4 regions of the Ruegeria sp. AF8 genome follow, and region 3 is predicted to be linked to each of the others. Evidence: riboswitches for the same ligand, from Rfam matches in the RefSeq annotation. Region 3 holds a riboswitch; each other region holds the start of a gene.
What was found. Region 3 has a riboswitch for cobalamin ahead of ACR0AO_RS22175 (ABC transporter substrate-binding protein). Riboswitches for the same ligand answer to the same signal wherever they lie in the genome.
Positions count from the first base shown of each region.

Region 1: another riboswitch for cobalamin. It lies ahead of ACR0AO_RS18600 (DUF1636 family protein); the one in region 3 lies ahead of ACR0AO_RS22175 (ABC transporter substrate-binding protein).
Region 2: another riboswitch for cobalamin. It lies ahead of bluB (5,6-dimethylbenzimidazole synthase); the one in region 3 lies ahead of ACR0AO_RS22175 (ABC transporter substrate-binding protein).
Region 4: another riboswitch for cobalamin. It lies ahead of ACR0AO_RS18670 (CbtB domain-containing protein); the one in region 3 lies ahead of ACR0AO_RS22175 (ABC transporter substrate-binding protein).

Region 1 covers NZ_JBQFYW010000014.1:37,255-42,723, reverse strand. The annotation lists gene cobN (cobaltochelatase subunit CobN) at 1-1,598, opposite strand, end outside; gene cobW (cobalamin biosynthesis protein CobW) at 1,602-2,657, opposite strand; gene ACR0AO_RS18600 (DUF1636 family protein) at 2,661-3,035, opposite strand; cobalamin riboswitch at 3,113-3,318, opposite strand; gene ACR0AO_RS18595 (PhoX family protein) at 3,666-5,469, opposite strand, start outside.
Region 2 covers NZ_JBQFYW010000004.1:264,263-269,731, reverse strand. The annotation lists gene ACR0AO_RS10195 (glycosyltransferase family 4 protein) at 1-732, shown strand, start outside; gene ACR0AO_RS10190 (aspartate-semialdehyde dehydrogenase) at 846-1,868, shown strand; gene ACR0AO_RS10185 (hypothetical protein) at 1,928-2,320, opposite strand; cobalamin riboswitch at 2,499-2,676, shown strand; gene bluB (5,6-dimethylbenzimidazole synthase) at 2,721-3,488, shown strand; gene ACR0AO_RS10175 (carbonic anhydrase) at 3,549-4,199, opposite strand; gene ACR0AO_RS10170 (hypothetical protein) at 4,349-4,738, shown strand; gene ACR0AO_RS10165 (leucyl aminopeptidase family protein) at 4,802-5,469, shown strand, end outside.
Region 3 covers NZ_JBQFYW010000023.1:23,431-28,899, forward strand. The annotation lists gene ACR0AO_RS22165 (malonate--CoA ligase) at 1-317, shown strand, start outside; gene ACR0AO_RS22170 (Rossmann-fold NAD(P)-binding domain-containing protein) at 730-1,119, opposite strand; cobalamin riboswitch at 1,592-1,784, shown strand; gene ACR0AO_RS22175 (ABC transporter substrate-binding protein) at 1,937-2,947, shown strand; gene ACR0AO_RS22180 (FecCD family ABC transporter permease) at 2,953-3,993, shown strand; partial or broken gene ACR0AO_RS22185 (ABC transporter ATP-binding protein) at 3,990-4,500, shown strand; partial or broken gene ACR0AO_RS22190 (IS6 family transposase) at 4,761-5,015, opposite strand; gene ACR0AO_RS22195 (DUF3604 domain-containing protein) at 5,224-5,469, shown strand, end outside.
Region 4 covers NZ_JBQFYW010000014.1:51,623-57,091, reverse strand. The annotation lists gene ACR0AO_RS18695 (thiamine pyrophosphate-binding protein) at 1-848, opposite strand, end outside; gene ACR0AO_RS18690 (DUF302 domain-containing protein) at 926-1,390, opposite strand; gene ACR0AO_RS18685 (DUF1636 family protein) at 1,538-1,897, shown strand; gene ACR0AO_RS18680 (hypothetical protein) at 1,885-2,367, opposite strand; gene ACR0AO_RS18675 (CbtA family protein) at 2,434-3,126, opposite strand; gene ACR0AO_RS18670 (CbtB domain-containing protein) at 3,130-3,300, opposite strand; cobalamin riboswitch at 3,336-3,545, opposite strand; gene cobF (precorrin-6A synthase (deacetylating)) at 3,570-4,331, opposite strand; gene cobA (uroporphyrinogen-III C-methyltransferase) at 4,324-5,052, opposite strand; gene ACR0AO_RS18655 (cobyrinic acid a,c-diamide synthase CobB) at 5,049-5,469, opposite strand, start outside.

The sequences.
Region 1 (5,469 bases), on a different contig from region 3:
CCGATATGGATCAGCACATCGGCGCCGAGGCCTTTGCGCAGCCACAGATAGAACGCGACATAGCTGTGGCGTGGGGTGCGGGACAGATCGTGATAGTCGTCATCGCGCGTGTCGATTGTGCCGCGTTCAGGTTGCAGGGCAATCAGGGCCTTGCCGCGGCGCAGGGCGGTAAAGTGGAAAGCCCCATCTGTGAATGTCGGGTCGTTCTCGGGCTTGCCCCATACCGATTGAAGGTCGGTGCGTAGCTGTTCGGGTAGATCCGCCAGCGCTGTTTGATAATTATCAAGCGACCACGAAATGCGTGCGTCCAGCAGGGTCTCGGCAATCGGTTCTGCCGGTGCGGTGTCATAGCCTTCGCTTTGCAGGTCGGCCAGCATCGCCTCGGCCGAGGCCAGCGCGTCGAGGCCGACTGCATGCGCCATCTGCCAAGCTTTGCCCGGGTAGGTGGACAGCACCAGCGCCGGAACCTGATCCCCTTTGGGCTTGTCGCTGAGATCCAGCCAGCCGGTGACGCGGTCGATAATGGCCTCTATCCGTTCGGGCTCGGCGCGGTGGGCAAAGCGGGAGTATTCCAGATGCGGGTCGCGTTTGCCCGGTTCCTTGAACGAGGCTATGCCCGCTGAAATCCTTCCGTCCACCTCCGGCAGCACGACATGCATTGCAAGGTCGGCGGGCGAAAGGCCGCGTTCCGCTTCGGCCCAGGCCTTGCGGCGCGAGGTGGCGAAGGCGACCTGAAACACCGGTACATCCGCCGCGTCCAGAGGCGAGGTGCCCGACGCTCCTTTGCCCGAGAATGAGGTGGCATTGATGATCGCCGAGAGCTTCAGTGCACCGATGCTCTTGCGCAGCCAATCAGCAGCCGCAGGGGCTTTGAGAGAAGGGGCGAACATGCCAACCGCCTCGAACCCCCGTGCGCGCAGGCGGCGGATCAGAGCCGCAACCGGGGCGGTGTCGGCCGAGGTCAGGTAGGCACGGTAGAACGTTACGACGATGCGTTTCGCGTCCCCGGTGAAGGCCTGATCCACGGGGATCACGCCACGATCCGGGCACCAAGCGCCGCATTCCGGCAGAGTTTTGGCCCCCATCACGGGACCTGCGTAAAGACCCGCCGCCAGCGCCATCTGTGCCAAAGCGGCCTGTGCCGCAACCTCTCCGCCGGTGTCGCACAGATGCGCCAAACGACGCAGAGTCGAGGCTGGCAGAGTGGAGTATTCGTCCAGTCTTGTGTCTTCGCGTCCGTCTGCGGGCAGTACGGCCAGGGCGATGCCTTTGGCCTGCGCCAGCGCCAGAACCTGCTGCAAACCGTAGGACCAATAGGGCACCCCGCCAATCAGGCGGATCAGGATGCCCTTGGCCCCTTCAAGCGTTTGTTCAACATAGGTGTCGACGGACAGAGGATGTTTCAGCGCGGCCAGATTGGCGAGACGCATTGTCGGCATGCGCCCCTCGGGGCCGCCCCCGCGATGCCAGCCCGCCGCGAAAGCGCCAAGGTCGCTGTCCGAAAAAGACAGCGCCACCAGATCCGCCGGGCTCTGGCCCAGATCGGTTGGGGTCTCGGTTTCCTCGAGCCCGTGGCTTTCGCGGAAGACGACGTGCATGGCTTACTCGGCGGCCTCGGCTACACCCACGAGGATATCGCGGATTGCGGCCGCTTTGATGTCGTCATGCTCGGCAATGACCACCAGACGCGAACGGCGCTCTTCGCCCGGTTTCCACGGACGGTCATACTGATGACGCACGCGGGCGCCGACAGCCTGCACCAGCAGGCGCATGGGTTTGCCCTGAACGGCAGCATAGCCTTTGACTCGGAGGATGTTTAGTTCATTGGCCAAACGTTCGATATTGGCGACCAATTGCGCCGGGTCGGTCTGTTCCGGAAGCTCGACGATGATGCTTTCAAAATCGTCATGTTCGTGATCATGGTGACCGTCGTGATGGCTTGGCCGCGCGTCCATGTCATCTTCGGCCGCGGCCTCAAGGCCCAGCACAACTCGGACGTCCACGACACCTTCGGCAACTTCGACGACGGGCAGTGGGCGCGGGACCTCGGCGGCGATGATTTCCTTGGCTTTGGCAACGCCTTCGGGACCCGCCAGATCGGGCTTGGTCAGCAGGATGATGTCGGCGCAGGAAATCTGATCCTCGAACACCTCGGACAGGGGCGTTTCGTGGTCGATTGAAGCGTCGGCCATACGCTGGGCATCCACCGCCTCGACGTTCGGAGCGAAACGACCGGCGGCCACCGCCTCGGCATCGGCCAGAGCGATCACGCCGTCCACGGTGATTTTTGAGCGGATATCGGGCCAATCGAAGGCCTTCAGCAGCGGCTTGGGCAGGGCGAGGCCGGAGGTTTCGATCAGAATGTGATCGGGGCGCGGCTCCAGCGCCATCAGCGCCTCTATGGTCGGAATGAAGTCATCAGCCACGGTGCAGCAGATGCAGCCATTGGCCAATTCCATGATGTTTTCCGCCGGGCAATCCGGGATAGCGCAGGATTTCAGGATATCGCCGTCGACACCGACATCGCCAAACTCGTTGACGACAACCGCCAGACGCTTGCCCTGCGGGTTCTGCATCAGGTGGCGCACCAGCGTGGTCTTGCCCGAGCCGAGAAAGCCGGTGATCACGGTGACGGGCAGTTTTTCGAGGTTGCTCATTTCTCAGGCTCCAATCGGGGGAATGCGCGAGGCGCAGTTTTTGCGGAAATGTTCCGGGCGCTCGCGCCATTTGACCAGACCGTCCTCGGTGGCCAGGTATTTGGTTGCGCCATCGACGATGATGCCGACATGATCGGTCTCGTTCAGGTTCTCATAGACAAAGGTCCAGCGTTCCGGCCCGCCACGCAACACGATCGAGCATCCCTGATCGCAATTCGACAGGCACTCGACCGGTTTCAGTTGTATTCCGTCGGGCAGAGCGGCATCGGTCAATGCCTTGTGCAACAAGGCGCCGGGGCGCTGGGCGTCATCCTCGACAGGCAGGCCGCGTCGGCAGGTGGTGCAGACCAGCAATTCGACTGGCGCAGGCTTGGTCACGTCTCATCCCCCCTTAAAGGTTTCTCGGGACGGGGCATCATCCGGGCCATGGCCCGACACCGGAACACCCCGTCCGGTCTTGTCTTCGGGCGTTGGCAGGTCTCCCGGCTTACGGATGTCAGGGATTGTCCCTGTCGGGTGTCCCGCCTTCCCGGCCTTTGGGCCAGTGGCTATGGGCACCCTCTCCGGTCACGGTCGCGGGGGCGGCTGCGTTTGACGGAAAACCGCTGACGCATTCCCTTTTCATCTGTCTGCACAGACACCAACAGCGCGGACATGCGGCAAGGGCAGGGGACTTGTCAAGCGCGCCGATGCCGATGTGAACGGGCAGAGGCGAAAAGCGACCCGCCCCGATCAGCCAGCGGCATCGGTGGTCGGTCTTTCGCGTGACCGGACCTTGAGCAGGCGGCGGGACAGGGGCCGCACATGTCCGGCACGGATCGGGCAATTCGGTTGCTCAAAGGGAATCGGTGGCCCCGCGCTCTGCCGCATCGGCCCTTACGTCCTGGCGTTTCGTAGGGATTGCCGGGCGGGAAACCGGAAGGCAGACGAATGGGCTCGGAACCTCAGGCGCTGACTGGGCCCCCGGTGCTGTTCACCGGGGGAGATTGTTGTTGGAGGATGCCCGGATCACCCGATCGGCGCATTGTCGCCATGCTTGATGGCAATCACGGCCGACCGTGGAGTGCCGCCATCCGGCCAGTTGCTGCCGGGATGCTGGATACCCACGAACATCGTGCGGCGGTCGCCGGACCAGGCAAGCCCGGTGACCTCGCAACCGTTCGGGCCGGTCATGAAGCGCGCGATCTCGCCCGTCACCGGATCACCCACCAGCATCTGGTTGTTGCCCATTCCGGCAAAGTCACCCTGATTGTCGTCATCGCCGTCCGTCTGAATCCAGACCATTCCGGTTGAATCGATGGCCATGCCGTCGGGCGAGTTGAACAGGTTGCCCGCGTTCACATTGGGCGATCCGGCATAGGCGTCGCTGTGTACCGTTGGATTGCCTGCCATCACATAGAGATCCCAACTGAACGTGTCGGCGGCGTGATCGTCTTGCGCGGGACGCCAGCGCACGATCTGACCATATTTGTTGGCGTCCCGCGGATTCGGGCCATTGGCCGATGTCTCGTCGCCACCGGCATTCGGCTTGACGCCCCGGTTCTTGTTGTTGGTCAGGCAGCAATAGGCCTCGATCGCCATCGGGTTCGTCGCCACCCATTCGGGACGGTCCATCGTGGTGCCGCCCACGGTCGAGGCCGCCATGCGGGTGAAAATGGCGATATCTGCAGCGCTCATGCCTGTGGTTTCCGGGGTCAGCGCCAGCCACTCGCCGGTCTCGTCGTCTTTGAATTTGGCAACATAGAGCGTGCCGTCGTCCAGCAGCCCATCAGTGGAGCCGCCGGGATAATAGGTGCCATTGGAAACAAAGCGATACAGGTACTCGCCCCGCTCATCATCGCCCATGTAGACGACGACGCGGCCATCGGGGGCCAAGACCACTTCGGCATTTTCATGCTTGAACCGGCCCAGACCTGTATGCTTGACCGGCGTGCTGTCCGGTCTGGTCGGGTCGATTTCGACGATCCAGCCCGCGCGGTGCGGCTCGTGCGGATTTTTCGATGTATCGAAGCGCGGATCGAACAATTCGTAGCCGTTCCAGCTTGCCGCCTTGATGCCATAGCGCCTGTAGCCGCTTTCGACTTCGGAACTGTAGTTGGCGGTTTCGTCGGATGATCCGAAATACCCGTTAAAATTCTCTTCGCAGGTCAGATATGTGCCCCAGGGCGTCTTGCCGGCACCGCAGTTGTTCATCGTGCCCAGCGCGGACGTTCCCGTCGGATCGGCCTTTGTCTTAAGCAGATCGTGGCCGGCGGCCGGGCCAACGATTTTCATCGGCGTGTTGTGATGAATACGGCGGTTGAACGGGCTGTCCCTGACCACGGTCCAGCCTTCGGGTCCCTCGGCGATTTCCATCACGGTCACGCCCTGAATATTCTGCAGTTTCAAAACGTCTTCGGCGCTGGCCGGTTTGCCCTCCTGCGCGGTCGGCAGGTTGATGTCTTCGTTCGGGTATTCGTGATTGATGGCAATCAGTTCGTGTCCCTGAAACGAGAAGGTTTCCATCCCGTCTGTGTTTTCGCCGAAGATCTTGTCCGAGTTCTCCAGCGGTCCGCCATCGGAGATGTCATAACCGTCAGCTTCCGCAAACAACGGATCGCCCCAACGCGCCAGGATTTTCCAGCTGTATCCCTCGGGCACATGAACGGTACCGTCGGTCTGCGCCGCGATCGGAGTGAAAGTAAAACGCGGAACCTGGGTCGCGGACGCCGCCGTGGAGTTCAGCAGACCGGCACCCATCGCCGCCGCGCCGGAACCGAAGGCAAGTACACCGCCCAGAAAACCCCTGCGCGACAGCGCACTTTCCACAACG
Region 2 (5,469 bases), on a different contig from region 3:
TATACCAAGTGGCTGATCGGCAAGATGGACGCGGTGGTGGCGACCTCGCGCAAGACCGCCGGGTATCTGGAGCGGGATGCGCGCGTGATCATGCACGGGATCAACCTGCAGGACTTCACCCCGCCCGAGGACCGCGCCGCCATCCGGGCGCGGCTGGGGCTGCCCGGAGGGCTGCTGCTGGGCTGCTATGGCCGCATCCGGCACCAGAAGGGCACGGACGCTTTTGTCGATGCGATGATCGACCTGTGCGGGCGCTTCGACGATGTGTCGGGCATCGTGATGGGGCGGGCGACCGAAAAGCATGTGGGATTTCTGAACGATCTGAAACGGAAGGTGGCCGAGGCCGGGCTGGCCGACCGTATCCTGTTCATGCCCGAGGTCACGGTGGACAGGATCGCGGAATGGTATCAGGTACTGGACCTGTTCATCGCGCCGCAGCGTTGGGAAGGGTTCGGCCTGACCCCGCTGGAGGCGATGGCCTGCGGCGTGCCGGTGGTGGCCACGGATGTGGGCGCGTTTTCCGAGATCGTGACCGATCCGTCGCTGGGCCGCGTCGTGGCGCCCGATGACATAAAGGCCCTGGCCGATGCGGCAGCCGGGATGCTGGCGGACCGCGATTCTCTGACAAGTTCCGGGACCGCTGCCCGAACTCATGTCGAACGCCATTTTGATATCGAAGGCGAGGCAAAAGCGCTGGTCGAGGTGTATCAGGGCCTGCTGTCCGGGGGCTGAGACACCGCGCCACGCCTCAAATCAGCACCGGCAGGGCAAATACGGCGCCTATACCCCTTTCTTCTCGGACAAACGGTGCTATGAACGCGCGTCCTTAACTTTGGAGACGGAAAATGGGCTATCGCGTCGTCGTCGTCGGCGCCACGGGTAACGTGGGCCGCGAAATGCTGAACATCCTGGCCGAGCGCCAGTTCCCCGTGGACGAACTTGCCGCACTGGCAAGCCGCCGTTCGCTGGGCACCGAAGTCAGCTTTGGCGACAAGACACTCACCACCCAGGATCTGGCCACCTTTGACTTTACCGGCTGGGACATGGCGCTGTTCGCCGTGGGCTCGGCCGCGACCAAGGATTACGCACCCAAGGCGGCGGCGGCGGGCTGTGTGGTGATCGACAATTCGTCGCTCTATCGCTATGACCCCAAAATCCCGCTGATCGTGCCGGAAGTGAACCCGCAGGCGATCCACGACTACAAGAACAAGAACATCATCGCCAACCCCAACTGCTCGACCGCGCAGATGGTTGTCGCGCTGAAGCCGCTGCATGACCGCGCCAGGATCAAGCGCGTCGTGGTTTCGACCTATCAGTCGGTTTCCGGTGCCGGCAAAGAGGGGATGGACGAGCTGTGGGATCAGACCAAGGCCGTCTACAACCCGATCAACGAAGTTGAGCCGAAGAAGTTCCAGAAGCAGATCGCCTTCAACGTCATTCCGCATATCGACGTCTTCATGGAAGACGGTTCGACCAAGGAAGAGTGGAAGATGGTGGCCGAGACCAAGAAGATCGTGGACCCCAAGATCAAGGTCACCGCGACCTGTGTGCGGGTGCCGGTGTTCGTCGGCCATTCCGAGGCCGTGAACATCGAGTTCGAAGAGTTTCTGGACGAGGACGAGGCCCGCGACATCCTGCGCGAGGCGCCGGGCATCATGGTGATCGACAAGCGCGAGGCCGGTGGCTACGTCACGCCGGTGGAATGCGTCGGCGATTTCGCTACCTTCATCAGCCGCATCCGTCAGGATTCGACCATCGAGAACGGCCTGAACCTGTGGTGCGTCAGCGACAACCTGCGCAAGGGCGCGGCCCTGAACGCGGTGCAGATCGCCGAGCTTCTGGGCCGGGAAGTACTGAAAAAGGGTTGAAACCGGTTGGATGTGGAATTGCAGAAGGCGATACAATGTGTCGCCTTCTTTGCTATTGTTTACAGCCCGAAAAACCCACCGCTTCGAATCGATATGCTGGCCCACGTATAGCCAAAGAAGTTTGCAAAGATGATCCAGGCGAACCTCGGGTACCTTTTGTAGAAAATAATCGCTATGAACATGCCGCCGAATACGACGACGTGATACAGAAACGCGAACAGCAGCGCGGGCAGGAAATTCGATGCTGTTTCCGGGGTAAAGCTGGGATCGTTTATTGTTTTCGCCGCCAACCGCATGGCGAACCCTGTGACAACACAAATTGCACCTGAAACGATCCTATAGGTTGCGGTTATCCCCGGCTTGGTCCGACCTCTGTTTTGCCTTGTTCTTTCGACGTTCGCGTCCGAAACACGCGTGCCTTCAACGGCATGGCCATAACTATGACGAGCCATAACAAATCCCTCTTAAACAATCACAGGAAGAAATGCTAACGCGCGCCACAATGGCGCACAAGTTCTTGCCTCGACTGAAGCGGATCGAACCGTCCAAACTGGAGGAGCCTGTCAAGCGGCGTACGCAAGGCCAGGGAAAACGCGCCTCTTTTTCGTTGACTGCCCTGCATGGGTGTCTAGTGTCCGCCCACCTTTCGGTGCCCGCCTGTCGGGAGAATCGGGAACGCGGTGCAAACCCGCGACGTGCCCAACGCTGTAAGGGGGACTGTGCGGACATGAACCACTGGCCTTGGCCGGGAAGGGGTTCGCACGGGATGATCCCGAGTCAGAAGACCGGCCGAGAGGGATGGCGCGGTCCGCGTGGACGGCGGGCGGCGCGGGACCATCCAAGGGGACTCCGATGGCCACCATTCCAGAACCGGCGCTGCTGGCGCCCGATGCCTTTAACAAGGCGAGCCGCGAAGCGGTTTATCGTACTATCCTGACCCGCCGCGACACCCGAGGTGATTTCCTGCCTGACCCAATACCCGAGGACCGGCTGAGTCGTGTCCTGTTGGCGGCGCATCATGCGCCGTCTGTGGGTTACATGCAGCCCTGGGATTTCCTGATCCTGCGCGACCGCGGCACCCGAAAGCAGGTGCATGACCTTTTTGCCGAGGCCCATGCCGAGGCGGCGCTGATGTTCTCGGGCGAGCAGCGCGATACTTACCGAAAGCTGAAACTCGAAGGTATCCTTGAGGCGCCGTTCAACATCTGCATCACTTGCGACCGCAGCCGTGCCGGGCCGGTGGTGATCGGCCGCACCCATATTCCGATGATGGACATGTTCTCGTCGGTCTGTGCCGTGCAGAACTTCTGGCTTGCGGCGCGGGCCGAGGGGCTGGGCGTCGGCTGGGTTTCAATTCTTGACAATGACGCGCTGAAAGAACTCCTGAACCTGCCCACGGATGTCATACCTGTCGCGTATCTTTGCGTCGGGCTTGTTCGAGGATTTCACGACAGGCCTGAGTTGGAAAAGGCCGGCTGGCGTCCGCGCCTCGCCGTCGCGAACCATGTACACCATGATCAATGGGGGCAGACCGGCACCGATGCGGGGCTGACCGAACGCCTGTGCGCAGATCAGGCGTCGATTGCGGACGGGACATTTTTGTCACAACGGCTGGACTGACCGCAAAGGCATGTTCGGGCACCGGTGTACGGTGCCCGGAAAACTTCGTTCCCTGATATCTCAGACAGGTACGAACTTGCCTGCCGCAGGATCGTAGCACTGCAGCCCACCCGCGCCGATATCGGTCCACAGGCCGTGAATGCTAAGGCTTTTCTCCTGGACGGCAGAGGCCACGAACGGGAAGGTCATCAGATTTTCCAGCGACGCCACCACCGCCTGCTTTTCGAACTGCCGGGCCTGTTCGGTGCTGTCCTTGAGATCCGCCACCAGATCGTATTTCGGTTTCAGGATATCCATCCAGCGGCCGACAAAGCTTTCCTTGGCCTCAAGCTGTGGGGCCTGCCCCTTGCACATGTCGATGCAGCCCTGAACGCCGCCGCATTGCGAATGCCCCAGCACGATCAGGTGCGCCACCTTGAGCGCGGTGACCGCATATTCGATCGCCGCACTGGTACCGTGATGGTCGCCATCCGGCGCATAGGGCGGCACCAGGTTGGCGATGTTGCGGTGGATGAAGAATTCGCCCTGATCGGCCCCGAAGATCGAAGTGACATGCACCCGGCTGTCGCAACAGGAAATCACCATGGCGCGCGGATGCTGGCCTTCGCTGGCCAGCGTGCGGTACCAGGCCTCGTTCTCGGCATAGGTGGTGGCCTTCCAGCCGTGGTAGCGCTTGGTCAGGTAATTTGGCAGAGGTTTAGCGAATTCCATTCCTTTGATCCCCGAAGATTTCCGTGCTGCAGGGTGATCTAATCCGAATTGAAACAAAATTCGAGACATTATCTGCCTCCCCGGAAACCATTTGCGAACTACTGTGGCCTCAGGATGCCGTCGTGCCGTGGGGGTGCGAAATGATTGGGGTGAACGTGGTGGAAAAAGTGATCACACTCGTTCAGAGGGAGTCCGTGCGTCTGGATCCAGACCCTCTGGGCAATCTTTATGATCAACTGGGCGACTCGGGTGCCGAGGACGTGCTGTGCCGGGCCATCGAGGAGCTGGCCCTGCGTCTGTCGGGTTGTGAACGGATGTGGCGGCAGCGTGACTGGCCGGGTCTGCGCAGGGCCGCGCGTTCATTGGTGGCAATTGCCGAACAGGTCGGCATGACCGCGCTGGTCCGGGTCGCCGGCGATGTCACCGAAGCGGTGGATGCGGACGATCAGGTCGCCGCCAGCGCCACGCTGTTCCGGCTCATCCGGGTTGGAGAGCGGTCATTGACCGCGGTTTGGGATCAACGGAACCTTTCCGTCTGAAATGGCTTGCAGGTGGATCGGCGCGGAGTAGTCTGGGCCACGATTCAACGATGCGAGCCGCTCATGACCCTGTCCTTTGCCCCGCCTTCCGACGATGCCCTGCACCTGCATGTGATCGCACAGTCCGAGCTGGACACCTGGCTGGAGGCGCAGGACACCGAGATCCGCAGATGGGTCGCATCCAACGGCTTCACCGGGGCGTTGGGGCAGACGCTTCTGGTTCCGGGCGGCGAGGGCGCGGTCCGGTTCGTGCTGGCCGGATACGGCGACGCGGCCAAGCGGGCGCGCAAGCGTTTCCCGCTGGCCGCCGCCGCAGAAAAACTGCCCAAGGGCGACTATCGCATCGTATCGGGCCTCAAGAAAGAGGAGGCGGCCAACGAGGCGCTGGGATGGCTGCTGACCGGATATGCCTTTGACCGTTATAAGTCGCAATCTCCGGCCGGGGCCCTGCTGGTCGCGCCCGACGGTATCGACGCCCGCCGGATTGAGGCGATCGCGAATGCCGAAACCCTGATCCGCGATCTGATCAACACACCGGCATCGGATATGGGGCCGGAACATCTGCAGACGGCAGTCGAGGCGCTGGCCGGCGAGTTCGGCGCCAGCTGCGAGACCGTGACAGGTGACGACCTGCTGGCACGGAATTTGCCGATGATCCACGCCGTCGGGCGCGCCGCCCGGCAAGCACCAAGGCTGATCGAGATGAACTGGGGCAACAGCGGGCCGGGCCT
Region 3 (5,469 bases):
TGATCATCTCGGGCGGCTACAACATCTATCCCAAGGAAATCGAACTGGTGCTGGACGACCAGCCCGGCGTTCTGGAAAGTGCGGTGGTTGGCGTACCACATCCCGATTTTGGCGAAACGGTGCTGGGGGTGATCGTCGCCGAACCGGGTCAGTCGCCGGACCTGGATGCGATGATGGATGCTGTGCGCGACAGTCTGGCCCGGTTCAAGCATCCCCGCAAGCTGATCCTGCTGGACGAACTGCCCCGCAACACCATGGGCAAGGTCCAGAAGAACATCCTGCGCGACCAATACAAGGACATGTTCGTGGCCGCGTAAATTTGCACTCCCCGAACCCGGGGGATACGCCTCGACCCGCAGGTTTTCCTTCAACGGCCTGAATGCGCGAAAAATGCGTCTGCAAGCCGTTGATCTTTTCCTGAACAGGAGTTTTCGGACAATGTGCCCGAATATCCTCGTTCAGATTTCGTTGGGTACCGGTGTCAGGTCGCTCTAAGTGCGTCGCAGCAGTTAGTATTTTGCGAGCAACTTTCATGGCTTCGTCTTCCGTGGTGAGTGACGCCCGCAAGGAAGTAGAAAATGCGCCAGTAGACGAAATATCTGGCGACCTCCTTGGAAACCCAGCCAGGAGCCGTGGTTACCGCGCTAACCCCGCGCTGGATTTCGGAAATGCCCCAATTGGCGAAGCCGGGGGCACTCGTTCCTGGCCGGTTCGATTGACTATTGTCTTTCACAAACCCATCTGCTCTTTGATGCCACCGATGAAGGTCGCGTCGTCAGCGGCCTTCCGATTGGTCAGCAGGAAATCGGCATCCTGCCCTGCGCGATAGCGCAGAGTATTGGTGCCATCGGTTACTGCCGTCCAGATCACTTCTGCCACGACTTCAGGAGGGGACGGCGGGAAGGCCTGATTTGCAAAAGAACCCATGACAGCGGATACCACACCCTGATACTCGTCAATCGCAGGCTCATTGGCAAAATCAAAACTGCGCCCGGAGAAGTCCGTTGCAATCATGCCCGGTTCCACGATCTTCACTTTTACTCCGATGGCCTCCAGTTCGTAATGCAGAGCCTCAGAGATGCCTTGAAAGTTGACTTTGCCCCAACTGCAAAAGGCCATGTCGCGAGCCGCGGAAAGCGACCATTCGGTGTTTCCGGGCGAATGGCGGTTTCGTTGCGCACACCCACCAAGCGATTTTCCCAGATCAGACCTTGGGAGGCCTCGAAATTGCCATCGCATATAGAGCCGGGAATGGGTTCGACGAGCACAATGTGCAAATTGCCACAAAACGCTTGAATGAGTGCATTCCCGTACAAAGCCGACTTTGCCATCTTTAAGTGCGGCTTATGCATGCCGCCTGTGGACAGCCCAGAGTTGGCAAGACCGAACGCTACTTACACTCTCCGGCAGGGTACGGGAAAAATCTTTGCACGTGATTTCGGATCTGGACCCTTTGCGCAAATGCCGAGCAGAAAAGCCTATACAAGGTTCGGGTTACGTACTCGTGAGGTTTGAACGGTGGCGGATTCATGCTCCAACGAACAAGATGAGCGCGAAGCCGGAATTTTTTCTTGCTGCAACGTATGTGTTGCGGTAGGCGCGTTTTACCGGTCCCGAAAGGGCTAAGAGGGAATCCGAGGTGTCAGTTGACACTCACCGGAACTGCCCCCGCAACTGTAGGCGGCGAGTGTTGTCCAACTACGTCACTGGGCCATCAAGGCCTGGGAAGACAGGACAGACATTGACCCGTCAGTCAGGAGACCTGCCGGCATGAAACCGAAACACACCGGGCGGGGTTGTCCGGGGAGGTTGCCGAAGAAATTTGCCGGGTGGGTTGTGTGCCGCCCCGCACTGACAGAAGGCCAAATGCCTCTGTTGCTTCGGTAAATGCCCTTTCACCCGTTCTCCGGTCATTGACACATGGAGATCGATTGTCATGTTTCTGCGCACTGGCCTGATTGGCCTTTCCTTTTCGTTAGTGGCAACCAGCGCCGTAGCCGAAGAGAACTTTCCCCTAACCATCGAAAACTGCGGTCACTCAGTGACGTTCGAAGCACCTGTGACGTCGTCGGTCACGGTTGGTCAGGCCGCGACGGAAGTGCTTTATGCTCTGGGGCTGGGCGAGCAGGTTCTGGGAACCTCGGTCTGGTTTAACGAGGTGCTTCCCGAATATGCCGAGATGAATGCCACGGTGGAGCGTCTGGCGGATAATGATCCCAGCTTTGAAAGCGTGGTTGCCAAGCGGCCTGGTCTGGTTACAGCGCAATATGAATGGCATGTCGGGCCGGAAGGCATCGTCGCCACGCGCGAGCAATTTCACGAGCTGGGTATTCCAACATATGTGATGCCCGCAGATTGCGTCGGCAAAGACAATACCGTCGGCGGTGATGGTACTCGATTGCAAATGTTCTCGACTGAAACGCTGTATCAGGGCATCGAGGAACTGGCGGCGGTGTTCGGAGTGTCCGAGCGTGGCGCGAAACTGGTGGCCGAGTACAGGGCCCGCGAGGCAGCGTCGGTCGCCAAGGCACAGGCGGCGGCGCTGGACGATGTGTCCGCCGTCTTCTGGTTTTCGTCTCCGGAAATGGAAAGCGATCCTTTTGTGGCCGGACAGAAGGGCGCACCCGGATACATGATGAACGCATTGGGCATTCGTAACGTTATCGAGACGGATGAGGAATGGCCGACAGTGGGCTGGGAAACCATCGCAAAGGCCAACCCGACCGTGATCGTGATTGCCAAGATGGATCGCCGCCGCTTTGCCGCGGATGACTACCAAAAAAAGCTGGAATTTCTGCGCACTGATCCAGTGGCCAGCCGGATGGATGCGGTCAAGAATGACCGGATCGTGATCATGGATGCCCAAGCCATGGATGCCACCATCCGCGCGATTCCGGCACTGGAGGATCTGGCCGAAGAACTGAGCGCCAGCGGTAACAACCTGTGAGCGAGATTGCCGCAATCGCCCGCCACGGCTTCAGTGCTGTGTGTCTTGCTGTGCCGGTGCTGATTGCGGCGGTTTTGGCGGGCGCGATGATTGGGGAAACCCCGCTCGCGCCCGACCTGGTGCTGTCTGTTCTGGCCAACAAGCTGGTCGGGACGAACCTTCCGGTCGATCCGATTGACCAGGGCATAATCTGGAGCTATCGGCTCCCTCGTGCTCTGGTCGCCGCGTCATGCGGTGCCGGTCTGGCCGTCGCCGGGGTCGTGCTGCAGGCTTTGCTGCGAAATGCGCTGGCCGATCCCTATATTCTGGGTATTTCCGCCGGAGCGTCGACCGGGGCGGTGGCGGTGACTATTGCAGGCCTTGGGGGCGGTGCTTTGTCACTGTCGTTTGGCGCGTTCAATGGCGCGCTTCTGGCGTTTGGCTTTGTCGCAATTCTGGCTCGGGCAGCGGGCGCAGGCGGCGGGCGGGCCGCGACGGCGCAGATCGTTTTGGCCGGAATTGCCGGATCTCAATTGTTCAATGCGCTGACGGCGTTCATCATTGCCAAGTCTGCCAATGCCGATCAGGCGCGCGGGATCATGTTCTGGCTGATGGGAAATCTCAGCGGGGTGCGCTGGCCGGATGTCTATCTGGCGATACCCGTGGCGCTGGCCGGATGGCTCATTTGCCGCTTTCATGCCAGGGCGCTGGACGCATTCACCTTTGGCTCGGATTCGGCGGCCTCGCTGGGCATCCCCGTCCGGCGGGTGCAGTCGGTTCTGATTTTCGCCACGGCACTGACGACCGCCGTCATGGTGTCGATCGTCGGTTCCATCGGTTTTGTCGGGCTGGTCATTCCGCATGCCGCGCGTTTTCTTGTGGGGCCTGGGCATCGCCGGCTGATCCCGGCCGCCGCTTTGGTCGGGGCCGTGTTCCTGATCGGCGCGGATATCGTGTCCCGCGTCATCATCCCCGGTCAGGTTCTGCCCATTGGCGTGGTCACCGCCCTGATCGGCGCACCCGCCTTTGCCGTCATTCTGGTGCGTGGCCAAAGGAGTGCCCGATGAGGGTCGAAGCGCGCAATCTTTCTTTTTCGGTGCGCGGCAAGACCTTGCTGTCCGAGGTTTCCTTTGCTGTGGAACCCGGCGAGACCCTGGCGCTGGTCGGTCCCAACGGATCGGGAAAATCGACATTGATGCGCCTGCTGGCGGGATTGGCGCGACCGGGTTCGGGGCAGGTTGTGCTGGCCGGCGACCCTCTGTCGGCGTTTGGACGCAGGCAGATCGCCCGGTGCGTCGCCATCGTCGAGCAGCAGGCCGAGACAACTGAGCGCGTGACCGCCCGGTCCGTGGTCGAACTGGGCCGCACACCCTGGCTGTCGGTGCTGCGCCCGTGGCGGGCAGAGGATACAAGGCAGGTCGATAAGGCTTTGCAGACCGTGGACATGGTGCAGATGGCGCACAGGGAGTGGGCAACCTTGTCGGGTGGGGAGCGTCAGCGGCTGCATATCGCCCGTGCTCTGGCCCAGCAACCGGGCCTGTTGTTATTGGATGAGCCGACCAATCATCTGGACATTCATCATCAACTGTCGATTCTGAGCTGCGTTCGGAACCTCAAGGTGACGACGGTCATGGCGCTGCACGATTTGAATCAGGCAATGACCTGTGACCAGGTGGCCGTTTTGTCCAAGGGGCGTCTGGCCGCTTTTGGCCCACCCGAACAAGCGCTGTCGTTGGAAACGGTTTCGGACGTTTTTGGAGTTCACGCAAAATGGAATCGTAATGCAGAAGGGGCAGAAAGGTTTCTGACTTATCATCTTCCGTGACGGGTGTCGTTATTCGCAGTTCACAGCAGGTTTCCACGCACCGGTAGTTTCCAGACGGTGGTGCCTGTTGGTCAAAGCCGCACAGCGGCAGTTGGGAACGACGAAGCAATTTCGGATTGCAGACTGAATGGAGGCAATTTTTTGCAATCCGCCGGGCGATCTGTAGCCATGCATCGTTCGCTCGCGCTTGCGAAACGACAAGTTTCTGTTTTCAGCGCGGTTGTTCAAGCCTTTGTGTGACCTGTGATCCAAGCTTGGCGTCATCCATGCGGAAATCGAGTCGTCGGAAATCACGCAAAAGTCAATGTGACATCGCCCCGTACTGGTGATCCGGTTCTCGCGATATACCGTTGAAGCGTCGCAAGGCGGCTTGTATCCATAAGACATTCAAGAGTAATTTGTGCAGTGATCGAAGCGTTTCGGATCATACCGGGATAAGCTGAACACAAAACGGAAAACATTGGGAGATTCCATGCAACGGATCGGTATGCTCAGTTCTCTTGCAGTTCTCACAGGGGCCGTTCCGCTGGTGGCGCAGGAACAGACCATCGTTCCGATTCCACCGGAGAGCGCCACATACTCGCCCTACGTGGCGCAGGATTTCCCCAATCAGGTCTTTTTTGGCGACACTCATCTGCACACCGCCTATTCCGCCGATGCGGGGTTGGCGCTGGCGACTCTGACACCCGACGATGCCTACCGCTTCGCCAAGGGTGAG
Region 4 (5,469 bases), on a different contig from region 3:
ATTTCGATGGGGTCGTAGCCGAGGCAGAGGATCAGGTCGGATCGTTCGACCAGCGGCAGCAGGTGTTTGTCAGCCAGCGGCGACAAGCCTGCGCCACCCAGGCACAGCGGGTGATCTTCGGGAAGGATGCCCTTGGCTTTGTAGGTGGTGAGGAACGGTATTTGAAAATGTTCCAGAAACGCCCGCAACACCGGACGCGATCCGTCATAAAGTGTGTCCAGCCCGATGATCGCAATCGGGCGTTCGGCTTCGGCCACCCAACGGCGGGCCTTTTCCAGGCAGGTTCCCCGGGGCAGGACCGGCGCGGCCGGGGCCCGCCGCCGCAATTTGGGGACCGTAACGCGGGCGTCGGCCACCGAAATCGGCACGTCGATATGCACCGGCCCGGGGCGGGCCTGCGTTGCAAGCGACACCGCCTTGTCGGCGACGATATCGGCCCCGTCCGGGGTCAGCATGAAAGTTCCCTTGGTGATCGAGCGATAGACTTGGCCGTGGTCCATCACCTGATGGGTATAGGTCAGCGCCTCATCCGCGTCGACGCAGCCGGTCAGCACGATCATCGAAACCCGATCCTGAAACGCATTGGCGACCACGTTGATGCCGTTCATGGCGCCGGGGCCGAGCGTGGCCACCAGAATTGCAGGCGCGCCGTCACGGTGATGAACCCCTTCGGCCATGAAACCGGCGGCATTTTCGTGCTTGGCCAGATGGAACCGGATACCAGCCTGTTCCAGGGCGTCGACCAGAGTCAGAACCTCGCCGCCCGGCATGCCGAAAGCGTGACGACAGCCCGCCTCATACAGCCGTTTCGCCAAAAGATCCGCCGCGCGGGGCATGGTTTCCTGCATCTCGAACGCTCCGTTCATTCACGACTGGCAGATTGCGGAGTGCGCAGGAAGGTGCAAGCGACTTCACGCCGGTGTGACTATTTTGACGCCGATTCCGCGACGGATTGAAACTTTTCGTCCAGTTCCTGTGCGATGACCGTCAGCGCATCGCCGCCCTCATCCAGATAGGGCGCAAAGACGTGGCTGGGTGTCTTATAGGACAGCGTCGCACTGCCGTCCTCGTTTTCGGTCACATAGAAACGGATCGGTGCTTCGATCATGGCCGCGGTCGAAGTTTCCAGAACGCGGACCGCATAGTCGTTGTTGAAAGCGCCCATAACGCGATTGCCCGGAATGGTGATGCCGCGCGCCGCCGCCGCCTTGGTCGGCCCGGCCTGCGTCACAACGATCAGTCCGTTGTCCTTGATTGCCACCGCCGTGTCCTGGACCAGCTCGTCATAGGTCTTGTTCGTCGGATGCACCTGCCATCCTTCGCGGGGTTCGAGATCACCGGCCCATGCGGGCAAGGCGGCAAGGCTAAGGGCGGTCCACAGACGTTTCATCGTTCCGGCTCCGGTTCGTTGTCAGGCATGTGATGGCAGATTTTGCAAATATCCGGTGTCACAATCCCGTGTCCGGTCAACCATACAGTGCTTGCGTCGACACGGCGAAACCCGCAATAACGGCCCGACGCAGGAAAAGGCCCGCTCATGACCGCACAACGCATCCGTTTGCTGATCTGTTCCAGTTGTCTGGGCACACGCGACCGCGAGACCGAGCGGCAAGCCGTGAGTGCTGCACTGGACAAGGCGGGGATTGCGGATCGGGTCGAACTGACGGAGCACGCCTGTTTCAGTGCCTGCGAGCAACCGGTCGCAGTGGGTTTGCAGGGGCAGGGGTTGGCGTCATATGTCTTTTCCGGTCTCGATCTCGCACAGGATGCCGCCGATATTGCCGGAACCTGCCGGACCTATCTGGACAGTTCCCTGGGCTGGATCGAAGACGCCCGGCCCTGCGGGCGACTTCGCTTGTGTTTGCGGACCCGGATGCCCGCGCTTCAGTCGACCTGAACCGTCACCGAGGCGGTTACAGGCTCATCCTCCACGGTCAGTTGGCTGTGACTGTTGGTGTTGAGCGACACTTTGACCTCGACCTCGCCCTTGGGCAGTTCGCCAATGTGCATCCACTCGCCATAGAGGCGGGCCAGCTTCACGCCGTTGACATAGACATGCGCATGGCCTTCGCCGGGAATATCCTCAAGCGAGGCGTTTTCCGGCGAAAAGCGGAAGTTTTTCGGCATGACATGCAGGTTCCAGCCGGCCATCGGATCTTTGATCAGTTTCACATCGAGGCCCGGGGCATCTGCACCGGCAGGCAGGTTGATGGCCGCGCCATGATCATGGGATTGGGCGCTGCCGTGTTGAGCGGGGTCGCCATGGTCGTGACCATCGAACGTGACTCCATAAGCCGCCGCCGTGACGAAACCGGCGCCGCCACCAAAGATCAGACCTATACCGAAGAGAGCAAGAGAACGGAACATGTGTTTCCTTTTGTCATGAATGTTCCCGCCAGGCACGATGGCCCGGTGGGATGTTTCATTAATCGCTTACGCGTTGGCTTCGGCGCGTTTGCCTTCGGCTTGCCAGAAGTATCCCGCGAATGTCCCCACAAGCACCCAGGCCGCCATGCCGACGCCAAATGCGCGGGCTGCAAACAGGGCGCCCAGTTCGGTTGGGACCGGGCCGGTGAAACTGTCGGGCTCGGCTACGCCAATCAGGTGCGGCGCCAGCAGCAACGCAGCGGCGATCAGGTAGCTGACGACATTTCCGCCAAACGCAATCAGCCACATTGCGACTCCGGTGGCGGCAACGGTACCCGTCCACCAAATTTGGCGGGCAGTGATATCCGTATAAGCCACACCCGGAACTTCGGGAGCCAGGGTCAGCCCCGGCGCAAAGTGGAAGGTGATGAAACCCGCCAGCCCCCACAAAATGCCGGTTCGGGCGTTGACCTCGTGTCCCATGCGTTCGGCAACCGACATCAGAGCCACAACGACCAGGGCGTAGCCCGTATAGGTCAGCATGGCGAAGATGATGCTCAGCCCATCGCGCATCAGATCGAAACCGGGCAATTCCGGTTGTGCCGAAACGGCGTCGGCACCGAAATGCACCAGTTCACCGGACTCGTAGAGTTCGGCATGAAGCAGGACGGGCTGCACAAAAACAAGCTGCAGCAGGGCGGCAATCAGCCCTGCTGCAGCACCAGCGAACAACGCGCTGGTCAGAATGCGACTGAACATGGGTCAGTGGCAGGGAAAGCCAGTTGCGTGGCGCACGTCATGAGCGGCGTCGTGCAGGGCGGATGCCTGTACATGGCCGGTCAGGGTGATAATCCCCAGACCCAGAACAACAGCAAACAGAGCCGGAAGGAAGGCCGAACCGGAAGCAGATGCCTTGAGCGTTTTGGTCGTCATTTTAGTCCTCCTGAGCCGCCGCACCCGACGGCCGGTGTTTCGTTTCATGCCTGGCAGGTCTCCTGGCTTGCGGGTCAGCGCCTCTGTTCGCCTTCCCCCCGGACAAATCCGGGAGTGGCTGGTTGAACAGAGGCTCACCGCTTACAGTCGCGGGGGCGGCTTTGGCTTTGACCACAGCTGTGGCCGCACCAAATTCCCTCTTGGCACCGGAACGCTCCGGCAGGACCAGACTCTTTCATTTAGCCGTTATGCAACGGATGGCGCAATTCTCAATTGCGACCATTTTTTTCATTTTCGCGCTTCCGCAGCAAATAGATGTCCATGATCCAGCCGTGATCGGCCCGCGCGGTTGCGCGGGTTTCCAGAATCTCGTCCGCGACTTCGGCCAGCGGGCCGCTGATCAGAAGCTCTTCCTTCATGCCGACATAAGCGCCCCACCAGATATCGAAATTCTTCATCTCGAGGCATTGGAACGAGCATTCGCCATCCAGCATGACCGCGACCTTACCGGCGCCGTCCGGCCAGCCTTCTTCACGGATGCGGCGGCCGGTGGTGACAATGTAGGGCGCGCCGATATCGTTGACCGGAATGGCATGCGCCGCCGTCAGCGCCTGCAGTGCGGTGATGCCGGGAATCACCCGCGTGGCCGGTTGCGGTTTCAGCCGTGAGGCGATTCGCAGCGAGCTGTCATACAGTGACGGATCGCCCCAGATCAGCAGCGCCACATGGCGGGCATCGGGGTGGGCGGCAATCGCCTCGTGCCAGCGCAGGGCAATGGCGTCGTGCCATTCGTCCACGCCGCGCAGATATCCCTCATCGGTGCGCCGTTTGGGGATGTCGAAATAGGCAATTCGTGGCTGCGTATTGGTGATCTGTGTGATGATCTTTTCGCGCAGTCCGGCGAGGTCGGCCTTGTTCTCGCCCTTGCGGGGAATGAGGATCAGATCCGCCGCCCGGATCGCCTGTGCGCCTTGAAAGGTGACATGATAGGGGTTGCCAGTACCGATGCCGATCAGGTTCAGTTCATACATCCCCGAACTCCGCCAATGGGCCATACAGAATCAGGGCCGGGGCGGTGCCGATTTCTGCCGACAGTTTGTTGGCCAGCCCGCCTATCGTCGAGCGGTGCAGGGTTTGTTCGGGAGTCGAGACCGATTCCGCCATCAGCGCCGGGGTGTCCAATGGCAGGCCATGAGCGTTCAGCGCCTCGACCAGCAGCGGAAAGGTGCGCTTGCCCATGAAAACGACGCTGGTGGCGCCGGGATCGGCCAGCGCGGGCAGGTTCAAATCCTGGGGCAGCTTGCCGCTGACATCGTGTCCGGTGACGAACTGCACCCGCCGCGCGGTCAGCCGCCGGGTCAGCGGAATGCCCGCTGCCGCCGCCGCGGCAACCGCCGAGGGGATGCCGGGGATGATCTCGTACTCGATCCCGGCGTCGCGCAGGGCGAGCAGTTCTTCCTCGAGCCGTCCGAACAGGCCACCATCGCCCGATTTCAGCCGCACCACGCGCTGTCCGGTCCGGGCATAATCCACCAGCAAGCGGCTGACATGATCCTGTTTGGGCGATGGGCGGCCCGCGCGTTTGCCCACACCGACCAGATCGGCGTCTTCGCGTGCATGGGTCAAGATCGGGCCGCTGCTCAGATCATCAAAAAGCACCGCGTCGGCCTTGCCCAGACGATCCACTGCCTTGAGCGTCAAAAGCTCCGGATCGCCGGGGCCGGAACCGATGAAAGAGACAAATCCGCTCATGCCGAGGCCTCCGCGATCAGATGAAAGAAGGTGCCGGTGACGTTGCCGCGCACCGAACCGGTTTGCGGCCCCTCCGCGCCCTCGGCGTCAAACACTCGCGCCAGCGGGGCGTCGGGTTGTTCGACAATCGAGGAATAGTGGAACTCGTGCCCTCGCAGCGCCGCGCCCGCAGTAAAACCGGGCATCGGGGTCAGCAGTTCCGCCTTGCGATAGCCAAGGTTGAACTTGCGTTTCTGGTACGATGTCACCAGACCCAACAGGCCCGCCATCTCGTGCCGCATCCCGTCCTTGTCGATCAGCGCCTGACCGAGGGCCATGTAGCCGCCGCATTCCCCATGTACGGGTTTGGTTTCGGCGTGTTTGCGCAGCCCGGCCAGAAAGGTTCCGGCAGCCGCAAGGGTGCCAGCGTGCAACTCG